One region of the Skermanella mucosa genome, then DNA from elsewhere that is predicted to be linked to it. Evidence: riboswitches for the same ligand, from Rfam matches in the RefSeq annotation. Region 1 holds a riboswitch; the other holds the start of a gene.

The links. A riboswitch is a leader RNA that binds a small molecule or an ion and turns the genes downstream of it on or off. The one in region 1 is predicted to bind S-adenosylmethionine.
Region 2: it holds a riboswitch for S-adenosylmethionine, as region 1 does, so the genes downstream of both, metZ (O-succinylhomoserine sulfhydrylase) here and JL100_RS04155 (methionine ABC transporter ATP-binding protein) in region 1, are expected to answer to the same signal.

What each region holds. Positions count from the first base shown of each region.
Region 1 is NZ_CP086106.1:907,806-911,190, reverse strand. It holds gene JL100_RS04170 (DUF2335 domain-containing protein) at 197-790, opposite strand; gene JL100_RS04165 (hypothetical protein) at 793-1,029, opposite strand; tRNA gene JL100_RS04160 (tRNA-Gln) at 1,419-1,493, opposite strand; SAM riboswitch at 1,694-1,771, shown strand; gene JL100_RS04155 (methionine ABC transporter ATP-binding protein) at 1,815-2,876, shown strand; gene JL100_RS04150 (methionine ABC transporter permease) at 2,845-3,385, shown strand, end outside.
Region 2 is NZ_CP086106.1:6,373,837-6,377,221, reverse strand. It holds gene ftsH (ATP-dependent zinc metalloprotease FtsH) at 1-1,618, opposite strand, end outside; SAM riboswitch at 1,785-1,863, shown strand; gene metZ (O-succinylhomoserine sulfhydrylase) at 1,930-3,168, shown strand; gene JL100_RS29630 (ABC transporter substrate-binding protein) at 3,285-3,385, shown strand, end outside.

The DNA.
Region 1 (3,385 bases):
CGTCAATGCTGTCGCGGAAAGTGATTCCCGGCATGAGTTTGGGCAACCGGTTTCCGACCAGGTTGATACGATTCATACAGCCTGTCGTTCCACTCGTCGGCCCCCCCCCTGTCCGGGCCGGGGCAACCTGGATCGGGCATCGTTCCACGTCTGGGCGCGAACTGGGAGATGAAACGCCAAGGGCGCCCCGCACCGCTCAGCGTCGGCGACGTCGCTCTGGTTTCGGGTTCTGCTTTTTGGGCGGTGTCGGATCGGCAGCCGGTTCAGTTCCAGGCTGAGCGATATGATTGAACAGGCTTCTGCCCTTGATGAAGGAGGTAACCATCCCAATGGCACTTGTTGCCACCAGAACTCCTCCCAACCAATCGTGGCCGGCCATGCCAAGCTTGATGGCGCCATAGATCAGCGACAGGCTGACAAGCAGGGCGCATAGTAAACCAAAGCCAGCAAGGGAGAACTGCGCGATCAAGGCGAACCTCTCCCACCATATCCGATGGCTTTGCTGCTTCTCGGCCATCATGAGGATGCGATCGGCCGAACCCGGCTGAGCATCCTCGTAGGCCTCGAAATGCGCGGGATGAGGCAGGGGGCCGGAGTACGACTCGGTCACAACGCGCATCACGGCTGTGAGCAACTGACCACGCTGTTCCGGCTCGACCAGCGGCTCCAAAGCCTGCTCAAGCTGCCGCTCGATTGGACCCGGGATGGAAAGCCCGGCCTCAGCTTCCTGAGGACGGGTGAGAGACGGTTTCTTCCCGTCAACCACTGCAAACTGACTGTCGCCGGTCAATTTCAGGAACGTTCCTCATGGCCGCGCATCGCATTGCGGATGTCGGTGCCTACAGCCTGCCAATCCCCAGCGACACCAGCACTTCTGTAACGCGGTGGGCTGAAATCGACGCTGTACAGGGTGGGAATGGCGCCGAGCCCCATCAGGAAACCCGACCACAGGCCCCGGCCAGCCTGTGCAGCGGCTTGGGCGCGATACGAGATCGGCTTGGTCTTCGCTGCTTTGTTGGCGTGTGCCACGGTGCTCTCCCTGGTAGGCTCTTCCGGCGTCGCGCGACATTACCTGACGTTGATTTGCATCGTTCGATGCTAATCGAAACTCTCAGACGCCATCCAACGTCCTCAGCATAACCGAATTTACGTCGGAAGCGTCAATCCAATGTGAATAAGTGTGGCTTTGTATCCATTGTGGCAAACCCAGTACCCGATGGATCTCTTAGGCAGCACCGCAGCGTCGGCGCTGCTTCTCCGAGCACAAACAAGAAAGGACACCAACCTTACCCTGTGTTGCCCGGGATACTTTCGAAGACTGGAAGATGGCGGAAATCGGCGGCTCTTCGTTTGAACGCCCTGCGACACGTTCCGGAGGAGAGAGCCCCCTGAAAGCCTGATCCCTGGAAGGGGTTGGCTGGTTGGGGCGGCAGGATTCGAACCTGCGTATGGCGGTACCAAAAACCGCTGCCTTACCGCTTGGCGACGCCCCAGCCTTGAGGTGGGGCGGACCATAGCCACAAAAGCGTGCTTCCGCAAGCGGCTGCTTGGCACCCTCTCCGGGTGCGGGAAGCCCTTGTCCCGGGGAGATTCCAGTGGAATTCCGGAGGGAGTCCGGAGCCGTCGCCTGCACAAACCACATGGGAGATGCGTCGGAAAATCCATTTGACGCAGCGCAGCATGTGATTATATAGCAATTCACAGCGCCGATTTGAGCACCAGATTGCGGGCGCTTTATAAATGCAGCTAAAGAGCGTGGGGATCCGCCCAGCGTAGCTGCTATGGGCGGATTTTTGTTTTTGCGGGGTATGGGGATGATCGAGTTTCACGGTGTCGAGAAGGTGTTTCCCGGGCGGGGCGGCGGTCCCGAGGTTCGGGCGCTCGACGGGATCGACCTTTCCGTCGGCCGCGGCGAGATCTTCGGGATCATCGGCCGCAGCGGGGCGGGCAAGAGCACGCTGATCCGCGTGGTCAACATGCTGGAGCGGCCGACCGCCGGGCGCGTCACGGTCGATGGTGTCGACATGGCGGCGCTGGACGGCTCCGGCCTGCGCGCCGCCCGGCGCGGCATCGGCATGATCTTCCAGCATTTCAACCTGCTGTCGTCGCGCACCGTGTACGACAATGTGGCGCTGCCGCTGGAACTGGCCGGGCTGCGCAAGGCGGAGATCAAGGCGAAGGTGGAGCCGCTGCTCGACCTGGTCGGCCTCGGCGACAAGCGGGACCGCTATCCCGCCGAGCTGAGCGGCGGCCAGAAGCAGCGGGTCGGCATCGCCCGCGCCCTGTCCAGCGAGCCCAAGGTGCTGCTGTGCGACGAGGCGACCTCGGCGCTGGACCCGGAGACCACCACGTCGATCCTGCGCCTGCTGGCCGACATCAACGAGAAGCTCGGCCTGACCATCGTCCTGATCACCCACGAGATGGCGGTGATCAAGGAGATCTGCCACCGCGTCGCCGTCATGGAGGCCGGCCGCATCATAGAGCGCGGCGACGTGTTCGACGTGTTCACGGCGCCCCGGCACCCGACGACCCGCAGCTTCGTCTCGGCCGTGGCCGGGGCCGAGCTGCCGGAGACCCTGGCCGCCCGGCTGGTGGCGGAGCCGCTGCCCGGCGGCAACCCGGTGCTGCGCATCACCTTCAAGGGCGCCATGGCCAACACGCCGATCATCAGCCAGATGACCCGGCGCTTCGGGCTCGACGTGAACATCCTGCACGGGCGGATCGACCATATCCAGGGCGCCCCGTTCGGCATCCTGGTGGTCGAGGCGGTCGGCGGCGCCGAGGCGGTGCAGTCCGCCATCTCGTTCATCCAAGTCAACAACCTGTCGGTAGAGGTCCTCGGACATGTCCCCGCAAGTCTACGCGCTGCTGGTTAACGCCACCGTCGAAACGCTCTACATGGTGGGCCTGGCAGCGCTGCTGGGCACCCTGCTGGGGCTGCCGCTGGGCGTGCTGCTGGCGACCACCGGGCGGGGCGAACTGCTCCAGAACGTGGCGTTCAACCGGATCGCCGGCGTGGTGGTCAACGCCACCCGCTCCACCCCGTTCATCATCCTGGTCGTCGCGATCATCCCCTTCACCCGGCTGGTCGCCGGCACCTCGATCGGGACCTCGGCGGCGATCGTGCCGCTGACCGTGGCGGCGATCCCGTTCATCGCGCGCCTGATCGAGGGCGCCATCCGGGAAGTGGACCGCGGCCTGATCGAGGCGGCCGAGGCCATGGGCGCCACGCCGCTCCAGATCATCGCCAAGTTCCTGCTGCCCGAGGCGCTGCCCGGCATCGTGCTGGGCCTGACGCTCGCGGTGGTCAGCCTGATCGGCTACTCGGCCATGGTCGGCGCGGTCGGCGGCGGGGGCCTGGGCGACCTGGGCATCCGGTACGGCT
Region 2 (3,385 bases), 940 kb from region 1:
CGGCGGCCGGTGCGGCGCCGCGGCCGTAGGCGACCATGCCGAATCGGTCGGACATGCCCCAGGTGGTGACCATCTTGGTCGCGATGTCGGTCGCCATCTGGATGTCTCCGGCGGCGCCCGTCGTCACGAAATCCCTGCCGAACACGATCTCCTCGGCCGCCCTGCCGCCCATGGTCACGTCCAGCTCCGCCTCCAGCCGCGCCCGGGACAGGCAGAAGCGGTCCTCCAGCGGCAGCCGGACCATCATGCCCAGCGACCGGCCGCGCGGCACGATGGTGACCTTGTGGACCGGGTCGGAGTGCCTGGAGCGCCAGGCGACCAGCGCGTGCCCGGCCTCGTGGAAGGCGGTCAGGCGGCGCTCGTCCTCGGACATGACGGTGGCCTTCTCGCCGCCCATGACGATCTTGTCGCGGGCCTGCTCGAAATCGGCCATGGAGACCAGGGCGCGGCCCGCGCGGGCCGCCCGGAGCGCCGCCTCGTTGACGACATTGGCGAGGTCGGCGCCCGACATGCCGGGCGTGCCGCGGGCGACCAGCGTCAGGTCCACGTCGGCGTCCAGCGCCACGCGGGAGGCGTGGACCGCCAGGATGGCGGCGCGCCCCTTGATGTCGGGATTGCCGACGAAGACATGGCGGTCGAACCGGCCGGGCCGCACGATCGCCGGGTCGAGCACGTCCACCCGGTTGGTCGCCGCGATCACGATCAGGCCGCTGGCGCGGGCGAAGCCGTCCATCTCGGCCAGGAGCTGGTTCAGCGTGTTCTCGGTCTCGATCTGGCCGCCGGTCGGAGAGGTGGCGCCGCGCGCCCGGGCCAGGGCGTCGATCTCGTCGATGAACAGGATGCAGGGAGCGCGCTTGCGGGCGTCGCGGAACAGCCGGCGGATGCGGGCGGCCCCGACGCCGACATACATCTCCACGAAGTCGGACCCGGTGACGGCGAAGAACGGCACCCCGGCCTCGCCCGCGACGGCGCGCGCCAGCAGGGTCTTTCCGGTACCGGGAGGACCGACCAGGAGCACGCCCTTGGGGATGCCGGCGCCGATGCCCTTGAAACGATCCGGGTCCTTCAGGAAATCCACCAGTTCGGTCAGCTCGGCGCGCGCCTCGTCCACGCCGGCGACGTCGGAGAACCGGATGTTGGAGGTGGCGGTGCCCGCCTTCTTGACCGGCGAGCGCATCATGCCGACCATGAACACCAGGGCGAAGCCCAGGAAGCCCACCATGTTCAGCTTGAGCAGCACGTCGAGCCACCGGTTGGTGGTCAGCAGGGCGCCGCCCTCGGTCGGCTCGACGGTCATCGGGATGCCGGGGGCCGCGACCGCCTGCCTCAGGGCATCGGTCCACAGGACGGTGGTGACGCCGTGCAGGCCGTCGCGGTCGGTGAATTCGATCCGGTTGCCGGCGACGGCCAGGGAAGCGATTTGTCCGGCGGCGAGACGATCGGCGAACTCGCTCTGCCCGACCTCCTCCCGGTCGATCCGGCTGAGCAGTGCCGCCGCACCGCCGGAGCCGGAGGCGTAGACATAGGCCAGCCCGGCGCCGCCGGTAAGCGCCCCGGTCACCGCCAGGGCCGCCACGATCGAAATCACCCGCGCGTGCCGTTTAAGGAAGGTTTTCATCAGCGACCCGGAGAGTCTGAGCATGATTGAGACGAAGCCGGGGCATTGAGTACAGAAACATAGTTAATAAGATGTATGCGCGGCGGTATGTATGCGCAGCGGCGCGGCAACGGGGCCGCGCCGCTTTCGACATGGATCTTGACGCCCTCCCCCGCTCCGGCTAGAACCCGCGAAACGTGGTGATTTGGCGACCGGCTTGCAGGCCACGTAAAATAAGCTGCTAAAAAGGTTTGGAGTCGCGTCCGCGCCTCGATCCCTTGTCGGTCGGGGCTTTTTTGCGTACCCGCAACGGCGGGCGGAGCGACGACACCATGACCAAGAACGACACTTCCCCCAAGAACGACGTTTCCCCCGGGAACGGCAATCCCGCGGCCACTCCCGCGAAGCTGCGGCCGCGCACCCGCATGGTTCATGCCGGGACCCTGCGGACCGGCTTCGACGAGACCTGCGAAGCGATCTTCATGACGTCGGGCTATGTCTACGGCTCGGCGGAGGAGGCGGAGGCCGCCTTCGCGACCGACGGGCTGCGCTACGTCTATTCGCGCTTCCGCAACCCGACCGTCGCCATGTTCGAGGACCGGCTGGCGGCGTACGAGGGGGCGGAGCGCTGTTTCGCCACCGGCAGCGGCATGGCGGCGGTGTTCGCGGCCCTGATGTGCCAGCTGAAGGCGGGCGACCGCATCGTGGCGCCGCGCGCCCTATTCGGATCCTGCCTGCACATCGTCAAGAACCTGGCGCCCCAGTACGGAATCGAGACGACCCTTGTGGACGGGACGAAGGCGGAGGAATGGCGGGAGGCCCTGGGCCGCCCGGCCAACGTGGTGTTCCTGGAGACCCCGTCCAACCCGATGCTCGACATCGTGGACCTGGAGCTGGTCTGCGGGCTGGCCCATGCCGCCGGCGCCCGCGTGGTGGTCGACAACGTGTTCGCGACCCCCGTGCTCCAGCGCCCGCTGGAGTTCGGCGCCGACATCGTGGTCTATTCCGCGACCAAGCATATCGACGGCCAGGGCCGCTGCCTGGGCGGCGCCATCCTGTGCGACAACAAGTTCGCCGAGCTTCTGGGACCGTTCCTGCGCCACACCGGACCGGCGCTGAGCCCGTTCAACGCCTGGCTGCTGCTGAAGGGCCTGGAGACCATGGACCTGCGGGTCGCCGCCCAGAGCGACGCGGCCCTGCGGGTCGCCGGGTTCCTGGAGGGGCACGGCAAGATCGCCAGGACGCTTTATCCCGGCCTGGAGAGCCATCCCCAGTACGAGCTGGCCCGGCGCCAGATGGGCGGCGGCAGCACGCTGATCGCCTTCGACGTGGCCGGCGGCAAGGCCGAGGCGTTCAGGCTGATGAACGGCCTGCGGATCGTCAAGATCTCCAACAACCTGGGCGACAGCAAGAGCCTGATCACCCACCCCGCGACCAGCACCCACCAGAAGCTGACCGACGAGGACAAGGCCGCCGTCGGCATCAGCCCGGCGAGCATCCGCCTGTCGGTCGGGCTGGAGGACGCGGCCGATCTGATCGAGGACCTGGACCAGGCCCTGGCCCGGGTGTGATTTACACTGTGCGAAAGTGTGAAATTCAGGATTTCACACTTCGGCTTGCGCAGGTGGCGGCCTCCCTCTATATAGCCGGGCTTGTAGTTTCGGCTTTCGTCCAGGGAGTTCCCGTCATGTCGACTCTGTTGTCCAAGGCGCGCCGGTTCGCGGCCGCAGCCGCTGTCCTGATCGCCGGCGGCGTAACGGGGGCCCAGGCCGCCGACGTGCGCGTCGG